DNA from 3 places in the Halobacillus shinanisalinarum genome. Region 3 is predicted to be linked to each of the others. Evidence: a T-box and tRNA genes for the amino acid it is inferred to sense, from the RefSeq annotation. Region 3 holds a T-box; the other regions hold tRNA genes.
The links. The T-box of region 3 lies ahead of thrS (threonine--tRNA ligase). A T-box ahead of a tRNA ligase gene usually reads a tRNA of that ligase, here a tRNA-Thr.
Positions count from the first base shown of each region.

Region 1: it encodes a tRNA-Thr, which carries the amino acid that the T-box ahead of thrS (threonine--tRNA ligase) is inferred to sense. The anticodon was not compared.
Region 2: it encodes a tRNA-Thr, which carries the amino acid that the T-box ahead of thrS (threonine--tRNA ligase) is inferred to sense. The anticodon was not compared.

Region 1 covers NZ_CP095074.1:2,667,664-2,678,205, reverse strand. The annotation lists gene glmM (phosphoglucosamine mutase) at 1-439, opposite strand, end outside; gene MUO14_RS13440 (CdaR family protein) at 667-1,632, opposite strand; gene cdaA (diadenylate cyclase CdaA) at 1,625-2,443, opposite strand; gene MUO14_RS13430 (anti-sigma factor family protein) at 2,709-3,350, opposite strand; gene sigW (RNA polymerase sigma factor SigW) at 3,365-3,928, opposite strand; gene MUO14_RS13420 (aspartyl-phosphate phosphatase Spo0E family protein) at 4,096-4,296, shown strand; gene rocF (arginase) at 4,306-5,208, opposite strand; gene MUO14_RS13410 (HAD-IIIA family hydrolase) at 5,296-5,814, opposite strand; tRNA gene MUO14_RS13405 (tRNA-Ala) at 6,050-6,125, opposite strand; tRNA gene MUO14_RS13400 (tRNA-Lys) at 6,176-6,248, opposite strand; tRNA gene MUO14_RS13395 (tRNA-Gln) at 6,435-6,509, opposite strand; tRNA gene MUO14_RS13390 (tRNA-Tyr) at 6,580-6,665, opposite strand; tRNA gene MUO14_RS13385 (tRNA-Thr) at 6,683-6,758, opposite strand; tRNA gene MUO14_RS13380 (tRNA-Val) at 6,764-6,839, opposite strand; tRNA gene MUO14_RS13375 (tRNA-Glu) at 6,861-6,935, opposite strand; tRNA gene MUO14_RS13370 (tRNA-Thr) at 6,952-7,023, opposite strand; tRNA gene MUO14_RS13365 (tRNA-Asn) at 7,027-7,101, opposite strand; rRNA gene rrf (5S ribosomal RNA) at 7,123-7,236, opposite strand; rRNA gene MUO14_RS13355 (23S ribosomal RNA) at 7,305-10,226, opposite strand; tRNA gene MUO14_RS13350 (tRNA-Ala) at 10,406-10,481, opposite strand; tRNA gene MUO14_RS13345 (tRNA-Ile) at 10,491-10,542, opposite strand, start outside.
Region 2 covers NZ_CP095074.1:2,495,460-2,506,001, forward strand. The annotation lists rRNA gene MUO14_RS12290 (23S ribosomal RNA) at 1-1,747, shown strand, start outside; rRNA gene rrf (5S ribosomal RNA) at 1,866-1,979, shown strand; tRNA gene MUO14_RS12300 (tRNA-Val) at 1,995-2,070, shown strand; tRNA gene MUO14_RS12305 (tRNA-Thr) at 2,076-2,151, shown strand; tRNA gene MUO14_RS12310 (tRNA-Lys) at 2,202-2,277, shown strand; tRNA gene MUO14_RS12315 (tRNA-Leu) at 2,285-2,366, shown strand; tRNA gene MUO14_RS12320 (tRNA-Gly) at 2,373-2,447, shown strand; tRNA gene MUO14_RS12325 (tRNA-Leu) at 2,489-2,577, shown strand; tRNA gene MUO14_RS12330 (tRNA-Arg) at 2,589-2,665, shown strand; tRNA gene MUO14_RS12335 (tRNA-Pro) at 2,674-2,750, shown strand; tRNA gene MUO14_RS12340 (tRNA-Ala) at 2,771-2,846, shown strand; rRNA gene MUO14_RS12345 (16S ribosomal RNA) at 2,964-4,532, shown strand; rRNA gene MUO14_RS12350 (23S ribosomal RNA) at 4,766-7,686, shown strand; rRNA gene rrf (5S ribosomal RNA) at 7,755-7,868, shown strand; gene MUO14_RS12360 (MgtC/SapB family protein) at 7,970-8,662, shown strand; gene MUO14_RS12365 (CtsR family transcriptional regulator) at 8,828-9,292, shown strand; gene MUO14_RS12370 (protein-arginine kinase activator protein McsA) at 9,313-9,861, shown strand; gene MUO14_RS12375 (protein-arginine kinase McsB) at 9,861-10,542, shown strand, end outside.
Region 3 covers NZ_CP095074.1:684,447-694,988, forward strand. The annotation lists gene MUO14_RS03735 (M42 family metallopeptidase) at 1-959, opposite strand, end outside; gene MUO14_RS03740 (dUTP diphosphatase) at 1,034-1,516, opposite strand; gene MUO14_RS03745 (sigma-w pathway protein ysdB) at 1,625-2,020, shown strand; gene MUO14_RS03750 (TVP38/TMEM64 family protein) at 2,085-2,654, opposite strand; gene MUO14_RS03755 (DUF1294 domain-containing protein) at 2,743-2,973, opposite strand; gene rplT (50S ribosomal protein L20) at 3,090-3,446, opposite strand; gene rpmI (50S ribosomal protein L35) at 3,482-3,679, opposite strand; gene infC (translation initiation factor IF-3) at 3,708-4,211, opposite strand; ribosomal protein L20 leader region at 4,292-4,420, opposite strand; gene thrS (threonine--tRNA ligase) at 4,581-6,527, opposite strand; T-box leader at 6,587-6,810, opposite strand; gene ytxC (putative sporulation protein YtxC) at 6,855-7,676, opposite strand; gene dnaI (primosomal protein DnaI) at 7,782-8,717, opposite strand; gene MUO14_RS03790 (replication initiation and membrane attachment family protein) at 8,739-10,088, opposite strand; gene nrdR (transcriptional regulator NrdR) at 10,136-10,542, opposite strand, start outside.

The DNA.
Region 1 (10,542 bases), 2.0 Mb from region 3:
CAAGATCCGCCCCTGATGGACGAGGTAATGTATCCTCTTCCCCATCGATCAATGCTTCAATCTCTAGTTCCTGAGCATCTGTTAATTTAAACCCATCAGGACCGAAGAATTTAATCCCATTATCCTCAACGGGGTTATGTGACGCTGAGATCATGATACCCGCTTCAGCTTGAAGAGCTTTTGTTAAGTAGGCTACTCCAGGAGTAGAAATGACACCAAGGCGCATAACTTCTGCACCAATCGATAGAAGTCCAGCAGCAAGTGCTCCCTCAAACATTTCACCTGAAATACGTGTATCTCGTCCAATTAATATTTTCGGTCTTTGGACGTTTTTGGTCAGCACATAGCCGCCAAAACGTCCCAGTTTAAAAGCAAACTCGGGTGTGAGCTCCTTATTAGCAACACCACGAACACCATCTGTTCCAAAATATTTACCCATATATAGCAACCTCTCTTTCCTAATTCCCTATTATAGTGTGTGTTCAAAAGAATGAGAACGTCGACACGAGCACGTCTTGTGCGCGCAAGAAGTTCGAAGCGCGAAAGTTTTGAGGACCACAGCGTATGCCTTACATACGTGAGGACCGGAAAACCGAGCAACGAAGAAATGCACCGTTTATCATTTGGTTGACTGTTTGAACATCCTCTTATACATTATCCATTTATCTATTGCCCTTGTTGGTCTACATTTATTTCAACTTCTATTGTTTTAGGATCGACACTATTGACTCCATCTGGCAATGGGATTTCAATTTCTTCTGTCTGATCCCCTGAAATTTCTGTCACATCAACTGGGACGTCACTTAAGCTGTCTATCTGAGCAAGCACATCTTTAGGGCCACTGATCACTACTTCCTCCGTCTCGGAAGTGATAGAATCAATAATAACTCCTTCAGGTGCTCCTCCTTTAGGCGTAAATGAAATCGGCACCGCCTTCTTTGGTTTGGTAAGAGGGACGGTTACCTCCACCGTTGATGGGTCTAGCAAGACATTCAGCTCATTCCCTTGTGCATCATAGACTTTCACGGGAGCTTCCACATCTTCAATGGTACCCTTAGCTGATCCGACATCAATTATTGTTTGGACAAGAGCCACACGGTCGATCACACTTGCTGATCCAGTGATGGTAACCTCTTCTGGATCAACCTTGGCTTCCCCTATCACAAATTCGTTTTCAATTTCACTCTCATTAATATAATCCACATTTACCCCAACGTCTTCGCTATCTTTCTCCTCGATTGTCACTTCGACTACTTTAGGGTCAATATTGACAGTTAAATTGCTCGTTATACCTGTGTGCTGAAGAGATACTTCGTGTGTGCCTGGACCTAAATCCGTTAAATCCGCAAATACCGTAAAATTTTGTTGCCTGACGACAGGGGTTATGGCACTGTTCGAACCTTCAACAGTGACCACAACGTTCTGGGGCAGCCCACTTACAACATATTGCTCGCTATCAAAACGAACCTCAATGGGAACATTATTCATAATTTCCATTTCAGAAGAACCCTCACCTAACCATTGATCTTCTGAATCCATATTATCATCAATATTAATAGACACCCATAAAAGTACGGCTAAAAGCAATGAGATAATTCGAATAAACCATCGGTTCCTAAATAAATTATCCATTCTTTTTCCCCCTCCAGTTCCATGATTTTGAGGCAGGGGTCTTGGATCCAAAATCAAGCTCATTTCTAAGGATACTTTCTAGGGTTTCTTGATTCAATCCCCTATGGAGCTCACCGCTTTTCGTACAGGAAATCGCTCCTGTTTCCTCTGATACGACAATCGTAAGGGCATCGGTCACTTCGCTGATCCCCATCGCTGCTCTATGTCTCGTACCCAATTCTTTTGAAATAAACGGGCTTTCTGATAATGGTAAATAGCAGGCGGCCGCCACAATTTCATTATCTTTAAGTATCACTGCACCGTCATGGAGCGGTGTGTTCGGTATAAATATGTTCGTTAAGAGTTCGTTCGACAAGTGTCCGCCGACAGCAATTCCCGTTTCAACGTAATCACCCATCCCTGTTTCACGTTCAATCGTAATCAAAGCACCAATACGCCGTTTCGCCATATAGTTGCACGACTTAATAATCGATTGAATCGACTTTTCCTTATCTTCCTCTTCAGCGGACGTCCTGCTAAAGAAACTGCCGCGCCCTAATTGTTCAAGAGCTCTCCTTAATTCGGGCTGGAATAAAATAATAATCCCAAGAAAACCCCAAGTCATTGCTTGTGACATCAGCCACCTTAGTGTGGTCAGTCCAGTTAAGTTACTCAATAACCATATACCGAGTATCACGAAGATCCCTTTCAACAGCTGAACGGCCTTCGTTCCTTGGATAAGCATGATTAATTTATATACAACAAACCAGACAAGGGCGATATCAATTGCTATTAAAAGATAATCTAATACATCATTTCCCCCATCAAGCATGCCTACACTTCCTTTTATAAAAAATTGCCATAGCCTGTGTTATTATATCATACTTTTACTTTTGCGAATATTATTAGACTGGTTAGCCTAGGAAATTCGGTTAAAATCATCCAATTAAAATTTGATTTATATCGACAAGCCCTGTACTAGTTCGGACATCCCCCTTTATGTGTAAGAGGATGGATCAACATGGAGCCACACCCTGCCCATATAAAGGACGAGAAGGACCACTATGAGCCATTCATAGTGGTCACTTTGTCATTATTTATTCAAAGGAAAAGAGGTCAGTTGTGAACTTTTTCGTATGATACCACATCCACTCAAATACTTGGTTAACCTCATTTATTTCACCGCTGACATATGCCTGATACTTCTTCCCGTTCGTAATATCACCAAGACCGTCATCCGTTACTATATCGCCGTTAATTAATGTAATGTCTCCGTTAATCTTTCCATCGACTTTCAGATCTCCGTTGCGAACGACCAAATCACCTTCAACAGTCACTCCATCAGGCACGATAACCGTATTATTTTGAATCACCAAGTCATCTTGCTTAGATACGGTAACTTGATGGTCTTGATTCCAGGCAAAGAAGATGCCACTAAACATTAATATAAAAAATACAGCAGCTGCTGTAACCATTGGATGCCTTTGTAACCAGCGCACGTAATTCCTTCTCTTTTTCTCTTTAGGCAAGCCGGCCATCACATTGGCAGTGAAATTTGAAGGTGCCGTCACAGGTCCGGCATTTTTCACTAATGTAATCGAACGTTTCAGCTCATGGAAATGATTCTGACAGGATGGACATACTTGTAAGTGATCGCGTAGTCGTCTCTCTTCTTCTTTCACTAAGTCGCCATCCAAATATTTATGCATAAGAGCCACAACTTCTTTATTGCAATTCAATTCCCTCAACTCCTTTACACATGTCGAAGCCTCTTACGCAAGGCCTCCCTGCCCCGGTGAACTCTTGTCTTAACCGTCCCTATAGGAATATCCAGAATTTCCGCAATCTCCTGAAGAGCCAGTTCATCTAAATATCTTAATACAATGACACTGCGGTACTTAGGGGGCAGGGCCAGAATTTCTCGGTGAATGTAGCTTTGTAACTCTAAACTCTCCACCTCTTCCTCCGGCAACGCTTGATCGATCGCCAATTGAGAATACATATCTAATCCATCCGTTCCTCTTACCTCAGCATCAAGATAGTAATCAGGCTTCTTTTTCCTAATTCGATCGATCGTTAAGTTAGTTGCGATACGATATAACCAGGTAGAGAATTTTCGCCGTTCATCAAACGTATGAATATTCGTATATGCTCGAATAAAGGCCTCTTGAGCAAGGTCTTCTGCTTCGTATGCATTCCCAATCATCCGATAACAGATATAGTAAACTTTATTTTGATAAAAGGATACTATATCCTCGAAAGCTGATTGGTCACCTTTCCTTACTTCTTTAATTTTCTGATTAATCATCGTTTCCATTTACTATACCTCCGCCATTTGCGGTTGTTTTTCTAATACGAATGAGAATACCTAAAGGTTTCAAAAGTATGATAAAAATTTTTCTTTAACTAACCCTATGTTTATTATATATTAAAAAGGGTACAAGAAAAATAAATGAAATAATTTTCCAAAGGAAGTGGTAAAAAATGGGGTGTGAATATGGATATGAAATGAAATTACTTGAAGAAATTGAAGCTTGTAGAAAGGAAATGAGCAGGCTGGTCTGCGAAAATTCACTAACCTCTGAAAATGTTGTTCAGATCAGTGTAAAGCTTGATTGTTTATTAAATGAATTTGATAACATAAAACAAAAGCAACTCACCCCGCAAGAGGTAAGCTGCTCCTAGCTCTTCAAATTACTTTAAACTCTCTCCAAATAATGACCCCATTAAGCCTACAGCCATATTTGCTGTTTTATTTTTCTCATCCAGAATGGGATTCACCTCTACAAATTCCGCGGATGTGATCATTTCAGATTGATACAGCATCTCCATAGCCAAATGACTCTCCCGATAACTCAATCCACCCATTACCGGTGTACCTACACCCGGCGCTTCATCAGGATCTAACCCATCTAAATCCAAGCTCAAATGAACCCCATCAGTATGGTCTTTTAAATAAGTGATTGATTCTTGCACGACCTGTGTCATACCCATACGATCTACCTCATGCATGCTATATACTTTTATGCCTTTTTCCTTAATTAGCACTCTTTCACCTTCGTCTAAAGAGCGAGCGCCAATAATTACAATATTTTCAGGTTTAATTTTAGGCTCATAACCGAGAATGCCTGTCAGCTTTTCATGACCAATGCCGAGACTGACAGCTAATGGCATCCCATGAATATTTCCTGATGGTGAGCTGTCACCCGTATTTAAATCTCCGTGAGCATCATACCAGATTACTCCTAAATTGTCATAATGCTTTGAGATACCAGCTAATGTACCCATTGCAATACTATGGTCGCCGCCAAGGACAAGTGGGAAATCTCCTTTTTCCACTACTTCATCCACAGCAACAGCTAAACGATGACTGCCTTCTGTAATTTCGTTTAAATTACGAAGGTTGTCCAGCTTATTATCATCCTTTTTATTTGGGAGCGGAATATCAATATCACCTAAATCCTCAATCGTGTACTTTAAATTCTCCAGACGCTCAACTACACCAGCATAACGAATGGCGCTCGGGCCCATATCGACACCTCGGCGCATTTGACCTAGATCCATTGGTACACCAATAATTGAAAGTTGTTTATTCATAATAAGTTTCCTCCTTTATTCCTTACTTTAATTGTAGACGGTTTCATATGAATGACTCAACTGGACATTTTTCTGCATATATATACGTTATTTGCCCTGTGTAAGCCAATTTAATGCATGAATAATATCTTCAGCAATGAAGTCAATTGTCGGACGCTTATCTAATTGCTTCCACTCTTTAAGAGATGCCTTACCCGCTCCTGTTTGCACGAGAATACTCATACATCCAGCCTGACCAGCTGCTGTCATATCCTTCAAGCGATCACCAATTACACAACATTCGCTAGGAAGTAACTCGTGATCACGACAAGCCAGCTCAATCATGCCGGCCTTTGGTTTGCGACAATTGCAGTGATCAACCGGGAGATGTGGACAGACATACACTCCATCCATACCAAATCCATACAACTCTTCACGAAAACTTTCAATTGTAGCCCGTCCCTCAGCAATGCCAGGCTGATTAGTGAAAGAATAAAGTTTAATACCTTCTACTTGTACTTCCTGGAGTTTCTCCTGGACACCGGGATATAAACCAAAATCCCCTGGGTATTCAATTTGATCTGATCCACCAAGAGTACCATCACGATCTAAAAAAATAGCTTTCATTTACATTTCCCCCTTATTTTATCTATCTTATCGTGACGAAAAGCCCCGATTATATAACTTTACTTTAATCTTTAATAAGGCATATGAGGCCGTTCCAAACTTGCATTTACGTGCCACTAGGATAATTGCATATAAAAAGTGATTATTTTTAATAAAGTTACAGAAGGGTTAGAAGCTTTTATTATACAAAAGAGGCTGACATCTAATATGACGTCAGCCTCTAAACTATATGTATTGGTGGAGCCTAGCGGGATCGAACCGCTGACCTCCTGCGTGCAAAGCAGGCGCTCTCCCAGCTGAGCTAAGGCCCCTTGTTTTATTATAAAAAAACGGACGTTGCAAAAGCAATATCCGTTTCTGATGAGCCATGGAGGGCTCGAACCTCCGACCCTCTGATTAAAAGTCAGATGCTCTACCAGCTGAGCTAATGGCTCTTAATAAAAGTAAATCAAGTGAATCTCGTGAATCTCGTACGCTTAAAAAGTGATGCTCATTTAGTTGTAAGTCCCCCGTACGAGGGTTTGCGAAGTAGTATCTCAGTATATGCTGGTTGCTACTCAGCTAAGCTAATAATGATTTTCTGCAAATAAAAAAAGCCTTACTCACTATTAAAAATTAAATGGCTGGGCCAGCTGGATTCGAACCAGCGCATGACGGTACCAAAAACCGTGGCCTTACCGCTTGGCTATGGCCCAACATTATATAAACTAGTATGTACCAACACGCACATCTTATACCTATAAATACTCAATAATAAAACTAAAATGGTGGAGGGAGCAGGACTCGAACCTGCGAACCCGGTGGGAGCGGATTTACAGTCCGCCGCGTTTGGCCAACTTCGCTATCCCTCCACATAAGATGGACCTTATGGTGCCGGCCAGAGGACTTGAACCCCCAACCTACTGATTACAAATCAGTTGCTCTACCAGTTGAGCTAGGCCGGCAATTATGGTGGAGGATGCAGGGCTCGAACCTGCGACCCCTTGCTTGTAAGGCAAGTGCTCTCCCAGCTGAGCTAATCCTCCATTTGAAATGATTTTTAAAAATGGTGACCCGTACGGGATTCGAACCCGTGATACCGCCGTGAAAGGGCGGTGTCTTAACCACTTGACCAACGGGCCTTAAGATACTTTTCAGAGCTTCCAGCCGGACTTGAACCGGCGACCCCTTCCTTACCATGGAAGTGCTCTACCACTGAGCTATGGAAGCAAGTGGCTCCACCGGTAGGATTCGAACCTACGACCGATCGGTTAACAGCCGATTGCTCTACCACTGAGCTACGGTGGAATAATATGATTTAAAAACATGACGTGGCCGCGTCCTACTCTCACGGGGATCGACCCGACTACCATCGGCGCTGAAGAGCTTAACTACTGTGTTCGGCATGGGAACAGGTGTGACCTCTTCGCTCTCGCCACCACATCATAAAGTATGAGGGAAACCCTCAAAACTAGATAAGACAGGCAAGACCAAACGATTCAATTTTTGATATAGATAAGTCATCGATTGATTAGTATCCGTCAGCTTCACGTGTCACCACGCTTCGACCTCGGACCTATCGACCTCATCGTCTCTGAGGAATCTTACTTACTTGGCGTAAGGGGAAATCTCATCTCAAGGGGGGCTTCATGCTTAGATGCTTTCAGCACTTATCCCGTCCACACGTAGCTACCCAGCGATGCTCCTGGCGGAACAACTGGTACACCAGCGGTGTGTCCATCCCGGTCCTCTCGTACTAAGGACAGCTCCTTTCAGATTTCCAACGCCCACGACGGATAGGGACCGAACTGTCTCACGACGTTCTGAACCCAGCTCGCGTACCGCTTTAATGGGCGAACAGCCCAACCCTTGGGACCGACTACAGCCCCAGGATGCGATGAGCCGACATCGAGGTGCCAAACCTCCCCGTCGATGTGGACTCTTGGGGGAGATAAGCCTGTTATCCCCGGGGTAGCTTTTATCCGTTGAGCGACGGCCCTTCCATACGGTACCGCCGGATCACTAAGCCCGACTTTCGTCCCTGCTCGACTTGTAGGTCTCGCAGTCAAGCTCCCTTGTGCCTTTACACTCTGCGAATGATTTCCAACCATTCTGAGGGAACCTTTGGGCGCCTCCGTTACTCTTTAGGAGGCGACCGCCCCAGTCAAACTGCCCACCTGACACTGTCTCCGAACCGGATCACGGTCCTGGGTTAGAATGTCCGTACAGCCAGGGTGGTATCCCACCAGCGCCTCCACCGAAGCTAGCGCTCCGGCTTCTCAGGCTCCCACCTATCCTGTACAAGCTGTACCAACATTCAATATCAGGCTACAGTAAAGCTCCACGGGGTCTTTCCGTCCTGTCGCGGGTAATGCGCATCTTCACGCATAGTATAATTTCACCGGGTCTCTCGTTGAGACAGTGCCCAAGTCGTTGCACCTTTCGTGCGGGTCGGAACTTACCCGACAAGGAATTTCGCTACCTTAGGACCGTTATAGTTACGGCCGCCGTTTACTGGGGCTTCGGTTCAACGCTTCGCGCCAAGCGCTAACGCATCCCCTTAACCTTCCAGCACCGGGCAGGTGTCAGCCCCTATACTTCGCCTTACGGCTTCGCAGAGACCTGTGTTTTTGGTAAACAGTCGCTTGGGCCTTTTCACTGCGGCTCCTCGGCAGAGGAGCACCCCTTCTCCCGAAGTTACGGGGTCATTTTGCCGAGTTCCTTAACGAGAGTTCTCCCGCTCACCTTAGGATTCTCTCCTCGCCTACCTGTGTTGGTTTGCGGTACGGGCGCCTCTTTCCTCACTAGAGGATTTTCTTGGCAGTGTGAAATCAGGAGCTTCGGTACTCTAGTTCCCTCCCCATCACAGCTTGACGTTGCCGAGCGGATTTGCCTGTCTCGACCGTCTCACTGCTTGGACGCACACATCCAGTGGTGCGCTCTCCTTATCCTCCTGCGTCCCCCCGTCGTTCAAACGGAAAGGAGGCGGTACAGGAATATCAACCTGTTGGCCATCGCCTACGCCTTTCGGCCTCGGCTTAGGTCCCGACTAACCCTGAGAGGACGAGCCTTCCTCAGGAAACCTTGGGCTTTCGGTGAAAGAGATTCTCACTCTTTTTTCGCTACTCATACCGGCATTCTCACTTCTAAGCGCTCCACCAGTCCTTACGGTCTGACTTCGCAGCCCTTAGAACGCTCTCCTACCACTGATCCCTAAGGATCAATCCGCAGCTTCGGTGGTGTGTTTAGCCCCGGTATATTTTCGGCGCAGCGTCACTCGACCAGTGAGCTATTACGCACTCTTTCAATGATGGCTGCTTCTAAGCCAACATCCTGGTTGTCTAAGCAACGCCACATCCTTTTCCACTTAACACACACTTGGGGACCTTAGCTGGCGGTCTGGGCTGTTTCCCTTTCGACCATGAACCTTATCACCCATGGTCTGACTCCCAGAACAAAGTCGTTGGCATTCGGAGTTTGACTGAATTCGGTAACCCGGTAGGGGCCCCTCGTCCAATCAGTGCTCTACCTCCAAGACTTTCTATTCTGAGGCTAGCCCTAAAGCTATTTCGGAGAGAACCAGCTATCTCCGTGTTCGATTGGCATTTCACCCCTACCCACACCTCATCCCCGCAATTTTCAACTTGCGTGGGTTCGGGCCTCCAGTCAGTGTTACCTGACCTTCACCCTGGACATGGGTAGATCACACGGTTTCGGGTCTACGACCGCCTACTGCTTCGCCCTATTCAGACTCGCTTTCGCTGCGGCTCCGCTGCTTTAGCTTAACCTTGCAGACGGTCGTAACTCGCCGGTTCATTCTACAAAAGGCACGCCGTCACCCATCAATGGGCTCCGACTACTTGTAGGCGCACGGTTTCAGGATCTCTTTCACTCCCCTTCCGGGGTGCTTTTCACCTTTCCCTCACGGTACTGGTTCACTATCGGTTACTAGGGAGTATTTAGCCTTGGGAGATGGTCCTCCCGGATTCCGACGGAATTCCTCGTGTTCCGCCGTACTCAGGATCCACTCCGGAGAAAAGAAGATGTCGACTACAGGGCTCTTACCTGCTCTGGCTGATCGTTCCAGATCGATTCATCTATCCTCTTTTTTTGTAACTCCAAAGGAGTGTCCTACAACCCCAGAAAGCAAGCTTTCTGGTTTGGGCTGTTTCCGTTTCGCTCGCCGCTACTTGGGAAATCGCGTTTGCTTTCTCTTCCTCCGGGTAATGAGATGTTTCAGTTCCCCGGGTCTGCCTTCCCTTACCTATGTATTCAGTAAAGGATCCTGCTCCATTACGAGCAGGGGGTTCCCCCATTCGGAAATCTTCGGTGCACAGCCTACTTACGGCTTCCCAAAGCATATCGGTGTTAGTCCCGTCCTTCATCGGCTCCTAGTACCAAGGCATCCACCGTGCGCCCTTATTCACTTAACTATTGTCGTCGTGAAAAGACGTTAAAAAATTGATGTTTGATGTCTTGTCATCCCGTGTCGATCTCTATCTAAAGAGGATCGTCACGTTCTGATCATCTTATCCAGTTTTCAAGGTTCATTCCCGATTATAGGGTTACTTATAAAACACAATAGTATCTTTGTGTTTTAAGGGTGATTATATGGTGGAGCCTAGCGGGATCGAACCGCTGACCTCCTGCGTGCAAAGCAGGCGCTCTCCCAGCTGAGCTAAGGCCCCGTTGAAGAATGGTGGGCCTGAGTGGACTCGAACCACCGACCTCACGCTTATCAGGCGTGCG
Region 2 (10,542 bases), 1.8 Mb from region 3:
ATACCGGGGCTAAACACACCACCGAAGCTGCGGATTGATCCTTAGGGATCAGTGGTAGGAGAGCGTTCTAAGGGCTGCGAAGTCAGACCGTAAGGACTGGTGGAGCGCTTAGAAGTGAGAATGCCGGTATGAGTAGCGAAAAAAGAGTGAGAATCTCTTTCACCGAAAGCCCAAGGTTTCCTGAGGAAGGCTCGTCCTCTCAGGGTTAGTCGGGACCTAAGCCGAGGCCGAAAGGCGTAGGCGATGGCCAACAGGTTGATATTCCTGTACCGCCTCCTTTCCGTTTGAACGACGGGGGACGCAGGAGGATAAGGAGAGCGCACCACTGGATGTGTGCGTCCAAGCAGTGAGACGGTCGAGACAGGCAAATCCGCTCGGCAACGTCAAGCTGTGATGGGGAGGGAACTAGAGTACCGAAGCTCCTGATTTCACACTGCCAAGAAAATCCTCTAGTGAGGAAAGAGGCGCCCGTACCGCAAACCAACACAGGTAGGCGAGGAGAGAATCCTAAGGTGAGCGGGAGAACTCTCGTTAAGGAACTCGGCAAAATGACCCCGTAACTTCGGGAGAAGGGGTGCTCCTCTGCCGAGGAGCCGCAGTGAAAAGGCCCAAGCGACTGTTTACCAAAAACACAGGTCTCTGCGAAGCCGTAAGGCGAAGTATAGGGGCTGACACCTGCCCGGTGCTGGAAGGTTAAGGGGATGCGTTAGCGCTTGGCGCGAAGCGTTGAACCGAAGCCCCAGTAAACGGCGGCCGTAACTATAACGGTCCTAAGGTAGCGAAATTCCTTGTCGGGTAAGTTCCGACCCGCACGAAAGGTGCAACGACTTGGGCACTGTCTCAACGAGAGACCCGGTGAAATTATACTATGCGTGAAGATGCGCATTACCCGCGACAGGACGGAAAGACCCCGTGGAGCTTTACTGTAGCCTGATATTGAATGTTGGTACAGCTTGTACAGGATAGGTGGGAGCCTGAGAAGCCGGAGCGCTAGCTTCGGTGGAGGCGCTGGTGGGATACCACCCTGGCTGTACGGACATTCTAACCCAGGACCGTGATCCGGTTCGGAGACAGTGTCAGGTGGGCAGTTTGACTGGGGCGGTCGCCTCCTAAAGAGTAACGGAGGCGCCCAAAGGTTCCCTCAGAATGGTTGGAAATCATTCGCAGAGTGTAAAGGCACAAGGGAGCTTGACTGCGAGACCTACAAGTCGAGCAGGGACGAAAGTCGGGCTTAGTGATCCGGCGGTACCGTATGGAAGGGCCGTCGCTCAACGGATAAAAGCTACCCCGGGGATAACAGGCTTATCTCCCCCAAGAGTCCACATCGACGGGGAGGTTTGGCACCTCGATGTCGGCTCATCGCATCCTGGGGCTGTAGTCGGTCCCAAGGGTTGGGCTGTTCGCCCATTAAAGCGGTACGCGAGCTGGGTTCAGAACGTCGTGAGACAGTTCGGTCCCTATCCGTCGTGGGCGTTGGAAATCTGAAAGGAGCTGTCCTTAGTACGAGAGGACCGGGATGGACACACCGCTGGTGTACCAGTTGTTCCGCCAGGAGCATCGCTGGGTAGCTACGTGTGGACGGGATAAGTGCTGAAAGCATCTAAGCATGAAGCCCCCCCTTGAGATGAGATTTCCCCTTACGCCAAGTAAGTAAGATTCCTCAGAGACGATGAGGTCGATAGGTCCGAGGTCGAAGCGTGGTGACACGTGAAGCTGACGGATACTAATCAATCGATGACTTATCTATATCAAAATTGAATCGTTTGGTCTTGCCTGTCTTATCCAGTTTTGAGGGTTTTCAAAAAAACTCTTGAAATTTCCCTGAAAGGGCAATATAATATATCTTGTCCTTGAAATTAATAAGGTTTGGTGGCGAGAGCGAAGAGGTCACACCTGTTCCTATGCCGAACACAGTAGTTAAGCTCTTCAGCGCCGATGGTAGTCGGGTCGATCCCCGTGAGAGTAGGACGCTGCCAAGCCTTATTACATAATCCGGAGGATTAGCTCAGCTGGGAGAGCACTTGCCTTACAAGCAAGGGGTCGCAGGTTCGAGCCCTGCATCCTCCACCATGATTGCCGGCCTAGCTCAACTGGTAGAGCAACTGATTTGTAATCAGTAGGTTGGGGGTTCAAGTCCTCTGGCCGGCACCATTGATCGCTTTTCAACATTGATATATGAACGATAAGTTAGTTTTTATTAAGAGCCATTAGCTCAGCTGGTAGAGCATCTGACTTTTAATCAGAGGGTCGGAGGTTCGAGCCCTCCATGGCTCACCATTTTTTAGCGGGTGTGGTGGAATTGGCAGACACGCTAGATTTAGGATCTAGTGCTTCACGGCGTGGGGGTTCAAGTCCCTCCACCCGCATTATATGCGGAAGTAGTTCAGTGGTAGAACACCACCTTGCCAAGGTGGGGGTCGCGGGTTCGAATCCCGTCTTCCGCTCCATAATACTTAATAAGATTTAAAAGACCTAACAAACTTGTCAAGCCGGGGTGGCGGAATTGGCAGACGCACAGGACTTAAAATCCTGCGGTAGGTTTCTACCGTGCCGGTTCGAGTCCGGCCCTCGGCACCATAATTTTATTTGCGCCCGTAGCTCAATTGGATAGAGCGTCTGACTACGGATCAGAAGGTTAGGGGTTCGACTCCTCTCGGGCGCGCCATTATTTTACGGGAAGTAGCTCAGCTTGGTAGAGCACTTGGTTTGGGACCAAGGGGTCGCAGGTTCGAATCCTGTCTTCCCGACCATTCTCTAACCATTACAACTTGGGGCCTTAGCTCAGCTGGGAGAGCGCCTGCTTTGCACGCAGGAGGTCAGCGGTTCGATCCCGCTAGGCTCCACCATTTTTGATCTTTGAAAACTGAACGAACCAACCAGTACGTCAATATATTCTTTCTATTAAATAGAGAGAATTCAAACAAGCACATTCGGTGTGCAAATGAGCAAGTCAAACTTTAACTTTTATGGAGAGTTTGATCCTGGCTCAGGACGAACGCTGGCGGCGTGCCTAATACATGCAAGTCGAGCGCAGGAAGCAGGCGGATCCCCTTCGGGGGTGAAGCCTGTGGAATGAGCGGCGGACGGGTGAGTAACACGTGGGCAACCTGCCTGTAAGATCGGAATAACTCCGGGAAACCGGGGCTAATGCCGGGTAATCCTTTATCTCGCATGAGAGGAAGGTAAAAGATGGCTTCTAGCTATCACTTACAGATGGGCCCGCGGCGCATTAGCTAGTTGGTGAGGTAACGGCTCACCAAGGCGACGATGCGTAGCCGACCTGAGAGGGTGATCGGCCACACTGGGACTGAGACACGGCCCAGACTCCTACGGGAGGCAGCAGTAGGGAATCTTCCGCAATGGACGAAAGTCTGACGGAGCAACGCCGCGTGAACGATGAAGGTCTTCGGATCGTAAAGTTCTGTTGTTAGGGAAGAACATGTACCGTTCAAACAGGGCGGTACCTTGACGGTACCTAACGAGGAAGCCCCGGCTAACTACGTGCCAGCAGCCGCGGTAATACGTAGGGGGCAAGCGTTGTCCGGAATTATTGGGCGTAAAGCGCGCGCAGGCGGTTCCTTAAGTCTGATGTGAAAGCCCACGGCTCAACCGTGGAGGGTCATTGGAAACTGGGGAACTTGAGGACAGAAGAGGAGAGTGGAATTCCACGTGTAGCGGTGAAATGCGTAGATATGTGGAGGAACACCAGTGGCGAAGGCGACTCTCTGGTCTGTTTCTGACGCTGAGGTGCGAAAGCGTGGGTAGCAAACAGGATTAGATACCCTGGTAGTCCACGCCGTAAACGATGAGTGCTAGGTGTTAGGGGGCTTCCACCCCTTAGTGCTGAAGTTAACGCATTAAGCACTCCGCCTGGGGAGTACGGCCGCAAGGCTGAAACTCAAAGGAATTGACGGGGGCCCGCACAAGCGGTGGAGCATGTGGTTTAATTCGAAGCAACGCGAAGAACCTTACCAGGTCTTGACATCCTTGGATCGCCCTAGAGATAGGGTTTTCCCTTCGGGGACCAAGTGACAGGTGGTGCATGGTTGTCGTCAGCTCGTGTCGTGAGATGTTGGGTTAAGTCCCGCAACGAGCGCAACCCCTAATCTTAGTTGCCAGCATTCAGTTGGGCACTCTAAGGTGACTGCCGGTGACAAACCGGAGGAAGGCGGGGATGACGTCAAATCATCATGCCCCTTATGACCTGGGCTACACACGTGCTACAATGGATGGTACAAAGGGCAGCGAAGCCGCGAGGTGTAGCAAATCCCATAAAACCATTCTCAGTTCGGATTGCAGGCTGCAACTCGCCTGCATGAAGCCGGAATCGCTAGTAATCGCGGATCAGCATGCCGCGGTGAATACGTTCCCGGGCCTTGTACACACCGCCCGTCACACCACGAGAGTTGGCAACACCCGAAGTCGGTGAGGTAACACATTATGTGAGCCAGCCGCCGAAGGTGGGGCCAATGATTGGGGTGAAGTCGTAACAAGGTAGCCGTATCGGAAGGTGCGGCTGGATCACCTCCTTTCTAAGGACATATGCAAGGCGACCTCTTTCTCTTTCGAGAAAGTCGGGAAGCTGCCGCATACGGAAGACGTACCTGGTTGGTTGTTCAGTTTTGAGAGATCAAACGATCTTTCAATGTGAACCTTGAAAACTGGATAAGATAATCAGAACGTGACGATCCTCTTTAGATAGAGATCGACACGGGATGACAAGACATCAAACATCAATTTTTTAACGTCTTTTCACGACGACAATAGTTAAGTGAATAAGGGCGCACGGTGGATGCCTTGGTACTAGGAGCCGATGAAGGACGGGACTAACACCGATATGCTTTGGGAAGCCGTAAGTAGGCTATGCACCGAAGATTTCCGAATGGGGGAACCCCCTGCTCGTAATGGAGCAGGATCCTTTACTGAATACATAGGTAAGGGAAGGCAGACCCGGGGAACTGAAACATCTCATTACCCGGAGGAAGAGAAAGCAAACGCGATTTCCCAAGTAGCGGCGAGCGAAACGGAAACAGCCCAAACCAGAAAGCTTGCTTTCTGGGGTTGTAGGACACTCCTTTGGAGTTACAAAAAAAGAGGATAGATGAATCGATCTGGAACGATCAGCCAGAGCAGGTAAGAGCCCTGTAGTCGACATCTTCTTTTCTCCGGAGTGGATCCTGAGTACGGCGGAACACGAGGAATTCCGTCGGAATCCGGGAGGACCATCTCCCAAGGCTAAATACTCCCTAGTAACCGATAGTGAACCAGTACCGTGAGGGAAAGGTGAAAAGCACCCCGGAAGGGGAGTGAAAGAGATCCTGAAACCGTGCGCCTACAAGTAGTCGGAGCCCATTGATGGGTGACGGCGTGCCTTTTGTAGAATGAACCGGCGAGTTACGACCGTCTGCAAGGTTAAGCTAAAGCAGCGGAGCCGCAGCGAAAGCGAGTCTGAATAGGGCGAAGCAGTAGGCGGTCGTAGACCCGAAACCGTGTGATCTACCCATGTCCAGGGTGAAGGTCAGGTAACACTGACTGGAGGCCCGAACCCACGCAAGTTGAAAATTGCGGGGATGAGGTGTGGGTAGGGGTGAAATGCCAATCGAACACGGAGATAGCTGGTTCTCTCCGAAATAGCTTTAGGGCTAGCCTCAGAATAGAAAGTCTTGGAGGTAGAGCACTGATTGGACGAGGGGCCCCTACCGGGTTACCGAATTCAGTCAAACTCCGAATGCCAACGACTTTGTTCTGGGAGTCAGACCATGGGTGATAAGGTTCATGGTCGAAAGGGAAACAGCCCAGACCGCCAGCTAAGGTCCCCAAGTGTGTGTTAAGTGGAAAAGGATGTGGCGTTGCTTAGACAACCAGGATGTTGGCTTAGAAGCAGCCATCATTGAAAGAGTGCGTAATAGCTCACTGGTCGAGTGACGCTGCGCCGAAAATATACCGGGGCTAAACACACCACCGAAGCTGCGGATTGATCCTTAGGGATCAGTGGTAGGAGAGCGTTCTAAGGGCTGCGAAGTCAGACCGTAAGGACTGGTGGAGCGCTTAGAAGTGAGAATGCCGGTATGAGTAGCGAAAAAAGAGTGAGAATCTCTTTCACCGAAAGCCCAAGGTTTCCTGAGGAAGGCTCGTCCTCTCAGGGTTAGTCGGGACCTAAGCCGAGGCCGAAAGGCGTAGGCGATGGCCAACAGGTTGATATTCCTGTACCGCCTCCTTTCCGTTTGAACGACGGGGGGACGCAGGAGGATAAGGAGAGCGCACCACTGGATGTGTGCGTCCAAGCAGTGAGACGGTCGAGACAGGCAAATCCGCTCGGCAACGTCAAGCTGTGATGGGGAGGGAACTAGAGTACCGAAGCTCCTGATTTCACACTGCCAAGAAAATCCTCTAGTGAGGAAAGAGGCGCCCGTACCGCAAACCAACACAGGTAGGCGAGGAGAGAATCCTAAGGTGAGCGGGAGAACTCTCGTTAAGGAACTCGGCAAAATGACCCCGTAACTTCGGGAGAAGGGGTGCTCCTCTGCCGAGGAGCCGCAGTGAAAAGGCCCAAGCGACTGTTTACCAAAAACACAGGTCTCTGCGAAGCCGTAAGGCGAAGTATAGGGGCTGACACCTGCCCGGTGCTGGAAGGTTAAGGGGATGCGTTAGCGCTTGGCGCGAAGCGTTGAACCGAAGCCCCAGTAAACGGCGGCCGTAACTATAACGGTCCTAAGGTAGCGAAATTCCTTGTCGGGTAAGTTCCGACCCGCACGAAAGGTGCAACGACTTGGGCACTGTCTCAACGAGAGACCCGGTGAAATTATACTATGCGTGAAGATGCGCATTACCCGCGACAGGACGGAAAGACCCCGTGGAGCTTTACTGTAGCCTGATATTGAATGTTGGTACAGCTTGTACAGGATAGGTGGGAGCCTGAGAAGCCGGAGCGCTAGCTTCGGTGGAGGCGCTGGTGGGATACCACCCTGGCTGTACGGACATTCTAACCCAGGACCGTGATCCGGTTCGGAGACAGTGTCAGGTGGGCAGTTTGACTGGGGCGGTCGCCTCCTAAAGAGTAACGGAGGCGCCCAAAGGTTCCCTCAGAATGGTTGGAAATCATTCGCAGAGTGTAAAGGCACAAGGGAGCTTGACTGCGAGACCTACAAGTCGAGCAGGGACGAAAGTCGGGCTTAGTGATCCGGCGGTACCGTATGGAAGGGCCGTCGCTCAACGGATAAAAGCTACCCCGGGGATAACAGGCTTATCTCCCCCAAGAGTCCACATCGACGGGGAGGTTTGGCACCTCGATGTCGGCTCATCGCATCCTGGGGCTGTAGTCGGTCCCAAGGGTTGGGCTGTTCGCCCATTAAAGCGGTACGCGAGCTGGGTTCAGAACGTCGTGAGACAGTTCGGTCCCTATCCGTCGTGGGCGTTGGAAATCTGAAAGGAGCTGTCCTTAGTACGAGAGGACCGGGATGGACACACCGCTGGTGTACCAGTTGTTCCGCCAGGAGCATCGCTGGGTAGCTACGTGTGGACGGGATAAGTGCTGAAAGCATCTAAGCATGAAGCCCCCTTGAGATGAGATTTCCCCTTACGCCAAGTAAGTAAGATTCCTCAGAGACGATGAGGTCGATAGGTCCGAGGTCGAAGCGTGGTGACACGTGAAGCTGACGGATACTAATCAATCGATGACTTATCTATATCAAAAATTGAATCGTTTGGTCTTGCCTGTCTTATCTAGTTTTGAGGGTTTCCCTCATACTTTATGATGTGGTGGCGAGAGCGAAGAGGTCACACCTGTTCCCATGCCGAACACAGTAGTTAAGCTCTTCAGCGCCGATGGTAGTCGGGTCGATCCCCGTGAGAGTAGGACGCGGCCACGTCATTATAATGTAAACCGGAAGCATATGCTTCCGGTTTTTTACTATATAATAATATAGTGAGGTCACACATTATTTGCTGAACAAGGGGTGGTGGTATTGGTATGGACGATTTTGATTTATTCAATGATAACTTAGAGTTGTTTTTTATCCGCTTATTTATTGCGTTACTTTTATCAGGGATTATAGGATTTGAGCGGGAGTTGAAAAATCATTCCGCAGGATTTCGCACCCATATACTTGTCGGCATCGGTTCTTGTCTTATGATGCTTCTATCATTATATGGCTTTGAAGAATTTATTAGTGATCATGATAATGTTCGTTTTGACCCATCCCGTCTCCCTTCCTACGTTATTAGTGGGATTGGTTTCTTAGGAGCTGGAACAATTATTGTTAATGGGATGACGATCCGCGGACTCACGACAGCAGCATCTATATGGACAGTTGCTGGATTGGGCTTAGTTGTCGGTGCCGGCATGTATGATGTTGCTGTACTCGCTACGATTTTAGTTCTATTGAGTCTCATCTTTTTAAATAATTTGGAGAAAAAGTACTTTAGTGGCTATTTCAAAAATTCATATGTGCTCCTGGCAGATGAGAGAATCGAAACAAGTAAGTTACTCGGCATATTTGATGAGGAAGGTATTTCGCTGCAAAAGGTGGAAATTGAAAATTTAAATAATAAAACTAAAAATATTCTTATTCAAATTACCAAAGGACAAAAGATTAATGAGATTTCTTTACTTGAAAAGTTATCAAAAGTCGATAATGTCCTTCAGGTTGAACAAAGAAGATAAAGGAAACTATACGAGAAAATCGTATAGTTTTTTGTTTTAACCTTTATCTGATTAGGGAATGATGAGAGGTGTAAACACACAAACTTTTTATTTGCGAATGTATTTAAAATGAGTATAATAAAATTATAGTCAAAGATAGTCAAAGTCAAAAGAGGGGGAGGGAAGATGCGGAATATATCCGACATCATAGAAGAGTATTTAAAGAATATTTTAGATAATAATGAAAAGAAAGCTATTGAAATTAAGAGGAGTGAAATTGCTGATCGGTTTCAATGTGTTCCCTCACAAATTAATTATGTGATTAAAACACGTTTCACTGTGGAAAAAGGTTATATAGTTGAAAGTAAACGTGGAGGCGGCGGTTATATTCGGATACGCCGTGTTCAACACCGATCTGAAGCAAAGATGATTGATGATATTGTACAGCTCATTCATCCAAAGGTTTCTCAATCTATAGCAATAGACATTATCGAAAGATTACTTGAAAATAACAGCATTACGAGCCGTGAAGCACGTATGATGGTCAGTGCAATAGATCGTGAAGTTCTCGCTTTCCCCCTTCCTCTAAGGGACGAGGTCCGCTCAAGGATTCTTACGGCTATGCTGTTCACCCTGAAATACACAAGCTAATATAGAAGGGAGAGAATGTTATGGAATGCCAGCGATGCCATAACCGTGCTGCCACCGTTCATTTGACACAACTAATGAATGGGGAGAAGACTGAAGTTCATGTTTGTGAACAATGTGCGAAGGAAAAAGGATATATGCATGACCATGAAGAAAACTTTACACTAAACGATTTATTGACTGGTCTATTTAATTTCGAACCAAAACAATCTCCCAATGGTCAGCAAACGGGTACTCAGCAACCTAAAGAGCAGCTTAAATGTCCGAAATGCGGCTTAACTTTTAAAGAATTTGCCAGGGCAGGAAAGTTTGGTTGTGCTGAATGTTATAAGACATTTGACGAACGGCTCAATCCAATTCTCCGCCGTGTGCATAGCGGTAATACACACCATGATGGGAAAATCCCCAGGCGTGAAGGGGGTAACTTGCACCTTAGGCGTCAAAAGGATCAATATAAATCTGAGCTGCAGCGGTTAATCGAACAGGAAGAGTTTGAAGAAGCTGCCAAGCTTAGAGATGAAATTCGCTCTTTGGATGACCAACTCCAAGACAGAGAGGAGGGGGAGAGCTAATGTCATTACAGCAATTTATGAATGAAGCGATTAGTCCATGGATGAAACAAGATGGACCGGATAGTGATATTGTTTTGAGCAGCCGCATTCGATTAGCGCGTAACTTCTCAAATATTCCGTTCCCGACGATTTCTTCCGAAGATAATCTGGAAAAAGTATTAAATTTTTTCAATGAAGAATTTCGCAGCGAGTCGTTTAGGGATTATAAAGGTTTTGAAATAGTTAAAATGAGTGATCTGCAGCCTATTGAGAAAAGGGTTCTAGTAGAGAAGCATTTAATTAGCCCGCATTTAACGGACAACTCAGAACACTCTGCTTCTTTAATTTCTCAAAATGAACAGGTATCAATTATGATTAATGAAGAGGATCATATTCGCATACAGTTATATTTCCCGGGCTTTCAACTTGACAGGGCTTTAGAGCAGGCATCACAGCTTGATGATTGGCTGGAGGAAAAGATTGATTATGCGTTTGATGAAAAACGTGGTTATTTAACGGCTTGCCCTACAAACGTTGGTACTGGGATGAGAGCGTCGGTAATGATGCACCTTCCGGCTCTTGCTTTAACACAGCAGATTAACCGAATGACCCCGGCTATTAACCAGCTTGGTTTAGTCGTACGGGGAATTTATGGAGAAGGCAGTGAAGCTGTAGGGAGTATTTTTCAAATATCAAATCAAA
Region 3 (10,542 bases):
GCAACCGTAATGGACAGGGCAGGGACACCGTCATGGCTTAAATGAATAGCCCCAGAATCTGTTCCTCCTCCAGCCAAGGAATCAAATTGATAAGGGATTGCGTTTTCATCTGCTGTTTCAACAACAAAGTCCCGAACTCCTTTATGGGAGACCATGGAAGCATCATATAAAATAATTTGCGGTCCCTCGCCCATTTTACTTGAAGCATCACGGTCAGAAACGCCAGGTGTATCACCAGCAATCCCTACATCTACGCCAAAAGCAATATCAGGGTTGATTAAATGTGCAGAGGTACGTGCCCCTCGAAGACCCACTTCTTCTTGAACTGTACCCACACCGTATACAATGTTTGGATGTTTTTCTGATTTTAAACGCTTTAATACTTCAATCGCGATGGCACAGCCAATTCGGTTGTCCCAAGCTTTAGCAAGTAACATTTTTTCGTTCTTCATTTGCGTGAACTCGAAGTAAGGAACAATGGAATCCCCTGGTACAACTCCAAATTCCCTCGCTTCTTCCTTGCTGGAGGCGCCGATATCAATAAACATATCTTTGATGTCGACAGCTTTCTTACGCTGGTCCGCAGGTAAAATGTGTGGAGGTTTCGAGCCGATAATCCCAGTTAAGTTGCCCTCCCGAGTCATGATTGTCACTCGTTGCGCCAGCATAACTTGACTCCACCAGCCACCAACGGGCTGAAAGTAAATATAGCCATTGTCATCAATACGTGTGACCATGAAGCCTATTTCGTCGAGATGACCGGCAACCATTACTTTCGGACCTTTTTTGTTCCCTGTCTTTTTAGCAACTAAGCTTCCGAGATTATCTGTGTACACCTCATCAGCATAGGGAGTAATGTACCTTTTCATTACATCACGGGGCTCGCTTTCATTCCCTGGTATTCCGTTTGCATCAGTTAAATCTTGAAGCATTACCAAAGTTTCGTCTTTTTTAGCCATATGTAACATTTCCTCCTTTTTACTCACTAGTCCCTATTATATAGGTTTTTTTGTGAATTCACAAAAAATTACGTCTAATATCCTTCATCTTGTCTTTGAAAGTTCACTTCGTTCTTACGCTTATAAGCCTCTTGTAATTCCTCTTCCTGAAATCCTAGTATTTTTCCAAGAGATAAAAAGGCGGTAAACAACTCAGTATAGCTTGCTTTGTCTTTTTTACGTTTAAAATTCTCGACGGTTGTGAAAATAGATAGAAAAGCTTGTGTTTCGTTTGTAACCTCATTAAGTGGTGATGTCTGATAGCGAAAACCTAGGTCGAGTCCAAGGGATAAGATAAAGTGTAAGCCGTCTACATATTCTTCAAGTACCACATCTTTCTCGCTCGCCGGTTTTGTACTCCAAAATTTAAAACAGCGTGTTTCATTTGCAAGTTCGCTAATTTCTACCAGGAGTGCTACTATTTTATGATCTACGACATTTACACCTTCCAGATCGTGTGCTGATGCTATATGAGCATCTAGTTGATGTTGCATACTATAAAAAGGTTCCCAATTCATATGTATCCTCCTTGAAAAGTTCTTCTATATAAATGTATCATTTTTTGAAACATAACGGCACTGTAAAACGTACATGAGCTAACAACCGATCACAGGGAGACGATAACCATGATTATTATACTATTTCGGTTACTCTTAATTATAGCTATACTCTTCATTATTTACACAGTCTACAAATTTATTATCAATCCAAGGAGAAAACTTGACCATGCCCGGAATAAACAAGAGTTTTATTTTCATGACACAATTGAAAATACGAAGCAGAATTTTTTAATTACCTATAAAGGGCTAATTTTTGAAGGTGAAAAGTATCTTGGTACAACAGAGGAATCCTTTGAAGTCGTTAATATAAACATTTCCGCCCATCACCCAGAAAAGTTAAAGGGACTTGAGAGACATGACTTATATTTCCTTGAAGAGCAAGTGTTAATGAGATACCCTTATGCCGAGATTGAATGGAAGTATCCGATTAACCGCTTGAATATCCGTCCCATTGATGAGTAAGCTACTTTAGTAATAAAAACAAGTTCAGTTCCCGGAATTCCGGGAACTGAACTTGTTTTTTAACTTAGCTTGGCTGGAAAAAATCCTGCCAGATCATAACTTCATATTTTTTCCTTACCATATAGCATGCCCATGCAAGAACTCCTGATAATGCCAGTAACATCGGGATAGATAACAGTGTAATCCATTGTCCCACTGAAGTGTACACGACAGCCAAAGGGAAATTAGCCATCAACGATGATTTTGTATAGTCTTTAAAATCTGTACTCATTTCAATCAAACAGTACGATAACAAATGAAAGTGGATAAAAGGAATTAATCTGAGAATGGCAACCTGCCTCACCGTTAATTGCGATCTTCGCTTATTCCATTTCTGATACATAGCCTGCATTTTTTTCAGACCGAAGGGAACAAAACGAATCATACGGTAAAAAAGCAAACTGGACAATAATGTTCCAATCACTGAATAGGCAGTACCAGCAACAGGTCCGAACAGCAGACCACCTGTTATACAAACAAGCATTACCGGCAAAAATAACAAGGGCCGCAACAAATGAATAACGATAAATAAAAGCGGTGCCCATACTCCTTGATGTTCTATCCATGCCAGAACGGCAGTTGATGCTTCGGCCATCCACTTCGCCTCCCTGCCTACAGATTATGACAATATTATAGGATATAGAACCAAATCAGTGTCAGTAAAACAGCAACCTGTAAGAAAGCTAGCGCGGGCCAACTGAATCTGAAGCGGGTCTGTTTTGTCTTATGTCGGAAAGTGTGCATGCCCGCTGTCCCCCTATAGCTCCCCCTAATAAAGCAAATAACCACAAGTGTTTCTCTTTCACACGCCATTGCCCTTTTCTAGCCTTTCTTTTGTCCGATCCCACTAAAAAGAAAAGTACGATACTGCAGAAAAGGTTTATACCTAAAACAACATATACTATTACTTCCACATTAGTACCTCCGAAATTTAAAAAAACCATTTCCTACCGATCGGAAATGGTTTTTCATAGAACCAATTGCTAGAAAGCAACTCAATAACCTGAGTCCACCTGAGCACTGGATCTTTTTATTTAAGAGCTGATTTTGCTTGACTTGCTAGGCTTGAGAACCCTTTTTCATCATTGACGGCAAGGTCTGCAAGCATTTTACGGTTTACTTCTACACCCGCAAGCTTAAGTCCATGCATAAGTCGGCTGTAAGAAATATCATTCATACGTGCTGCCGCATTAATACGCGCAATCCAAAGTTTGCGGAAGTCACGTTTTTTCTGACGACGGTCACGGTATGCATACTGACCTGATTTCATTACTTGTTGTTTTGCAGTTTTGAATAGAGCATGTTTTGAACCATAATAACCTTTTGCTAGTTTAAGGACACGATTACGACGTTTACGTGTCACTGTTCCACCTTTAACTCGTGGCATTGGAATTCCCTCCTATATGAATCTTGATTCGTTTATTATTTTTTCGGAAGCATGTGCTTGATACGACGGAAGTCTCCGGCAGATACCAATGTAGCCTTACGCAATTTACGTTTTTGCTTCGTAGATTTATTGGCAAATAAGTGGCTTGTGAACGCGTGGGAGCGCTTCACCTTTCCACTACCTGTTTTCTTGAAACGTTTTTGAGAACCTTTATGGGTTTTCATTTTAGGCATGACAATTTCCTCCTTTTACTAATTCTACTTACTTCTCCGCAAGAGGAGCAAGCATCATAAACATATTACGACCTTCCATTTTTGGTTTGGTCTCAATGGTAGCAACGTCCTGACACTCTTCAGCCAGACGTTCAAGAACTTTTTGTCCAAGTTCTTTGTGAGTGATCGCACGACCGCGGAAACGCACAGATGCTTTCACTTTATCGCCTTTTGTTAGGAATTTACGAGCATTACGAAGCTTTGTATTGAAGTCATGCTCTTCAATTCCCGGACTTAAGCGAACTTCTTTAAGCTTGATAATCGTTTGATTCTTACGAGCCTCTTTTTCTTTCTTCTGCTGCTCGTAACGGTACTTACCATAATCCATGATTCGGCAAACCGGAGGCTTCGCATTCGGAGCCACCATGACAAGGTCAAGATTGGCATTTGTCGCAATATCAAGTGCTTCATTACGAGATTTAACTCCGAGCTGCTCACCGTTTACATCAATGAGTCTTACTTCACGTGCGCGAATTTTCTCATTAACATTCATGTTATCCTTGCTAATAGTCAGCCACCTCCAACATATTTTAGAAACTTATATGAGATCCGTCATCGACAAGTGGTTTTGAATCCATAAAAAAAGTGTCGGTACACATACTGCACCCACACGTTTCCCTTATAGAATACAAAGGATAAGTAACCTGCCAACTGCACATCTCGCGTCGATCAGGTGAGAAGCGGGTGCTTCTTCTTGTCTCAGATCCGTTCATTCAGTTACTTAAACAATAGTAGCATGCTTGCACATCTTACGTCAATAGCAAACTACTTATTCGTAAGGCTCCTCATACATAATATAAGATTTCACCATAATAATCAAGGAAAATTGAAAAGCGTCACCGAGAGGGATGACGCTTTTACCTTATTTATTCAAAAGTTTTAAGTCAATTTCATTTTTGATTTCTTCTTTAAATCTTGCAACAGTTTTCGTTTCCGAATTTTGTTCTCCATAACGGCGGACGTTAACAGCTTGGTTCTCAATTTCTCGATCTCCCACCACAAGCTGAAATGGGATCTTTTGTGTCTGGGCCTCACGGATCTTATAGCCTATTTTCTCGTTTCGCTCATCTACTTCTACCCGTACCCCTGCTTCTCTCAACTCATCTTCCAGTTTTTTTGCATAGTCAAGATGGACTTCTGCAGAAACTGGGATAATCTTCGCCTGGACAGGTGCCAACCATGTTGGGAAGGCCCCCTTATATTCCTCGATCAGGAAAGCAACGAAACGTTCCATCGTTGAAACAACACCACGGTGAATGACAACAGGACGATGGTCTTTTCCATCTTCACCTACATAAGTTAAGTCAAAGCGTTCCGGAAGATGGAAGTCGAGCTGAACAGTAGAAAGTGTCTCTTCTTTACCGAGCGCCGTTTTCACTTGAACATCAAGCTTCGGTCCGTAAAACGCTGCTTCTCCTTCGGCTTCAACATAATCAAGCTCCATATCCTCCATTGTTTCTTTAAGCATCGCTTGTGCTTTCTCCCACATTTCATCATTATCAACATATTTCTCTTTGTCTTCTGGATCCCGATAAGATAAGCGGAAGCTGTAGTCGTTAATGCCAAAATCACGATAAACTTCCTGAACAAGTCGAACCACTCGTTTGAACTCATCCTTCAATTGATCGGGACGAGCAAAAATATGGGCATCATTCAATGTCATCGCCCGTACTCTTTGCAACCCAGCAAGTGCTCCAGACATTTCATGACGGTGCATTGTTCCCAGTTCAGCAATACGGACAGGTAGGTTACGATAACTATAAAACTCATTTTTATAGACCATCATATGGTGAGGACAGTTCATTGGACGAAGCACCAGGTCTTCATTGTCCATTTCCAATGTCGGAAACATATCGTCCTTATAATGATCCCAGTGTCCACTCTTCTTGTATAAATCAACACTCCCAAGTACAGGTGTATAAACATGGTCATAACCTAACCGTTCTTCTGTATCGACGATGTAGCGCTCAATGTTCCGGCGGATTGTCGCACCCTTAGGCAGCCATAGCGGCAGACCTTGACCAACTTGCTGATTAACTGTAAATAATCCTAATTCTTTTCCTAATTTACGATGGTCACGCTCTTTCGCTTCTTCGAGGAGATGTAAATACTCGTCGAGCTGTGCCTGTTTCTCAAAAGCTGTGCCATAAATACGCTGCAACATCTTATTGTCGCTATCCCCGCGCCAGTATGCTCCTGAAATGTTCAGCAGTTTAAAAATCTTAATTTTACTCGTCTGTGGCACGTGAACACCACGGCAAAGATCGAAAAACTCTCCTTGCTTATAAATAGTCAGGGACTCCCCAGCAGGAATATCTTGTATCAGTTCAAGCTTTAATTCATCACCAAGTTCTTTATATTTTTCAATTGCTTCTTCACGAGACAACTCGATCCGTTCAACTTCCAAATTCTCATCTACAATTCGCTGCATTTCTTTCTCAATTTTAGGCAAGTCTTCAGGCGTTAATGATACATCAAGATCAATATCGTAATAAAATCCGTTTTCAATAACAGGACCTACACCCAGCTTAACTTCACCATACAAACGCTTAATCGCCTGTGCCATTAGGTGTGCAGTGGAGTGACGTAGTACATTGATTCCTTCTGGATTTTTGTACGTTAGAATCTCAACCGCTCCGTCCCTTTCAATTGGACGTCTTAGATCATAGTCTTCGCCATCTAATTTAATGGCTAGGGATTGTTTTTTAAGGCCTGGAGAAATAGAATGTGCAATTTCTTCTCCTGTTGTTCCTTTAGAAAATTCCTTCTTATTGCCATCAGGAAAAGTAATTTGAATCGGTTCTGCCATGTTTGCCACTCCTTTTTTTAAAAAAATAAAAAACGCTCGTCCCTCATGCTTAACTAAGCAAAAGGGACGAGCGTGATTACTCGCGGTTCCACCCAAACATTTCCGCAAACATGCGGCTTCATTCATCCTTAACGCGGACCAAACGCTGTTTATTACTCATAAATTTTCACAAACAGTGCTCAGAGGTGGTAAACAGCTAAACCGTCAAGAAGGAGCTTTCAGCCATGACTCCTCTCTCTACACAAGCGTCAATTAGTGTTCTTGTCCTCATTAATGCAGCTAGATAATATGTAGGTATTATAGCCGGAAACAAGAACGAAATCAAGTCTAATTAAAAGGAAATTCTGCTAATGGCTTCCAAATCGCTTTTTCTTCAAATAAATTTGTAAGAAGATCTAGTTTCGCATCATCCGATTGGTCTGAATAGATAATAAGCTCCTCCGGGGCATAAATAAGTGCTGGAGTAATTCCAAAGTCAATCGGCAATTTTCCCAGAAAAGGGTCAGGATACTGTTTTAAGTAAACGAGAAGCTCTTCCCGACTGACCTCATTTCCTTCTGCATGATAATAGTGAAGGTCGTAATCATTGATCACATGAAGGATCTGTACCCCAGTATCTCTGGTATTGAGTCCTCTTCGCCATGAATCAACCATCAACTGATGAGCTTCTTCCAGTTTATACTCATCTAATACTTTACCAGTAAAATCCAACAGTTGATCATATACCTCTTCCAAACAAACAGCGCTTAGCCAGTCAAAGTCTACATAAAAACGGTCCATAAGCTTGTCCTTTACACACTGGTCGATCTCATATTCCATCATTGGAAATACAATACCTTCAGGAGGATTTAATCTAAGCTCACTGGACAATTCTAGTATTCGCTTAATCTCCTGCCCCTCTTTATAGTGAAACACATGTTTTAGCACGCCTTCGGTCCATGGAGTTAACTTTTGGTAAGTTATTACTCTCGTCACACTACGGACGAAATCGCTATAAACATCCCTCATAGGAAGCTCTGTTTCAATCAACAGCTTGTTATGAGCGATCTCCTTAACATACCAGGGGCAGGAGTAATCTATTTGAAGTTCTGTTATCACCTGGTGAAAGTAAAAAGCTAACTTTCGACTGGAAAATTGTATACATACCAACACACTTCCCCCTCATCACAAAAAACGTCCCCACTTAGTAGGTAATAAACATATTACGTCTTATACATATGATGTGATGAGAGTAAACATGCCTAATTGTCTTAGTTAGGACCCCCTCCTATTCTGACCGTAAACAGGTACCATGTCACTTAATTGATGGATCCGTTCAGTAATCCGTTGTGCCTTCACTTGATCAGTATCCCCTCTATTACTGGTCATTAACACTTTTTCAAGTTCATTAAGCGTATAATTTGAGGTAAAAAATACAGGAAGTCGTTCCATCATCCGATATTGCAAAATCGACCCAAGTACTTCGTCCCTAAACCAGGCGGATTGAGATTCGGCGCCTATATCATCAAGCATAAGCACAGGCGTTCTCTTAAACGCTTCAATCTTGTCGTTCATAGAATCATTTTTGATCGATGCTTTTATTTCCCGAACAAACTCAGGCATATAAATGATCATAGAAGCAATATTCTTTTCACTTAATTCGTTAGCAATTACACCAAGGAAGTACGTCTTCCCAACCCCGAAAGGACCGTGAAAGTATAGGCCTTTACTTGGAAGCTGCTCGTCAATTCCTTCAAGATATTGAACTGTGTTCTGAACAGCCTGTGCCCTGTCATCATCATTAAAATCTAAACGATCAATTTGGGCTTCTAAAATTTCCTTAGGCATATGAAGACTGCTAATTAAGGAACGCTGTTTACGGTGTTGTTCCTTCTTCCTCTCTCTGCGGCATTTATTATAAACAAGCTTCACCTCTGTCCCCACCACTTCTGCTTGGGGCACGTGGCCTGGCAAAATATTGATGCACGCTTCACGGGAAGGACACTTTTCACAATTTTTAGATTGTGACTGATATTCATACAACTTAATCAGCTGCTTCTCCACTACCTCGTTCGTCAATGAAGGATGTTCCCTGACCAGGTTCCTAATCTCAGGTGATTGGAGAACTTCTTGTTTCATTTGATTCAACCGTTGCTGAAATTGTTTATGATTTCGCATCCATTTTCGTAATGACTTTTGAATGGGCTCCATGGACTTCACCACACCTTATGTTCAGTTTTCCTTATTTGAAAGCCGACGTATTCTCTCGGCCATGTCACTCTTGTTTATAGGTGAAGAAGCAGGTTGTGTTTCCTTCTTTTCTTCACGCTTTTTAAACCATTCAGGTATGACTTCCTGATTTTTCTTCCTATATGAATTCTTCTGTTTGCCCCACTGCTGATACTTTTGATGTTCAGCCTTCGCCAAGTTCATCGCTTGTCTTACTGTTGAAACATTTTTCCGTGCCCAATGACTGGCGATTTTTTCTAAATAAGGCTTGGACAATTTCATGTCTGTTTTTAAAAGAACATAATGTACAAGCACATTCATCACACCAGGTTGAAGTCCTTGTTCTGTCATTACATCCCGAACCATCTTCACTTCTTGTTCAGAGGCTTGATTCCCACTGGATAAGTCTTCCAAAAGCTCCCTTGGTGAAATTTGCTCTAATAATTGTATAAACTGATCTTCTTTGTTCGCAGGCTCATCTTGTGAAGGAGCGGCTTTATCACGTTCATCGATGCTAGCATTATTTGAAGATGAAGATGGAAGGTCTTTCATAAAATCGTGACAAGCTGATTTAAGTTCATCGGTGATGAGTTCATTTTCCTCATTAATTGCCCATATAATGGCCCGTTCGATTTCACTTGATGTTAAATTATATAAGGACACAAGCTGTGATATAATCCGACGGTGGTCACCTGTCAGTATCTTTTCACTTGGATACATACGTTGTTTTAAAGCATGATGAAGCCAATTAAAATCAACACGGCTATTCAAAATTGCAGGGCCGCGGGGGAAAGCCCCTTCCCTACTTTGCGCTTTATGCTTTTGTTCATCAAGTAATGCAGAGGAGGGATAGACATCGTGAAACACTCGATCGAACGTTTCTGTTACTTCCTCATACTCCTCTAAAGAAACCGCTGGCAGGGAAAACCGTTCTCGTAAAGACTTAAATCTATCTTCCCCCATTTCGTGCTGTAATAGAAGGGAGAGCATATCATCATTAAAAAACTCTTCAGGAGAAAAAGGAGGCCTGATTTCATATAAGTATACGGTTGTGTCATCTCTTTTTGATAGATACGTGCGTAGAAGTCCTAGAGCCTCTAGTCTTTGTCGCGCTTTATAAATTTGGTCAAGAGGGGTTGATAAATAGGACATTAAGGCGTGGTGTGATTGAACACTGCCTCGATTATACGTTTCATATTCACTCACTAAAAATTGATACAAGGATATAGCTAGTTTTCCTATTAAAGGTTGATATAAATGGCTTAACGTCCATTGATCTGATCGAGGAGGAGCCCCTGTACGAATGATCGTAAACCCATCAACAGGTAGTAATTTCCCTATATATCGATCCATAATATATCATCCCCTTCATTCGAAAAAGAAAATGAGCCTCGCGTGGCTCATCCTTTATCATCATGTTTAATTAATTCCTTGAGTTCGTCTATAAATACATTGATGTCTTTAAATTGACGATAAACGGAAGCAAAACGAACATAAGCTACTTCATCAATGTTAGAGAGCCTGCCCATAATCATTTCACCAATATCTTTACTTTGAACTTCTGATACTCCCCTGTTGCGAAGTTCTTTTTCTATATCAAGTGTAACCGCTTCTAATTCCTCAACAGCAACCGGACGTTTCTCACAGGCACGAATAAGACCCCGCATTAGTTTCTCACGACTGAACTCTTCTCTAGTTCCTTCTTTTTTAACGACAATCAAGGGTACCTCCTCAATTCTCTCAAAGGTAGTGAAGCGAAAATCACACTGCTCACATTCCCTTCTCCGCCTGATCGAATCTCCTTCCT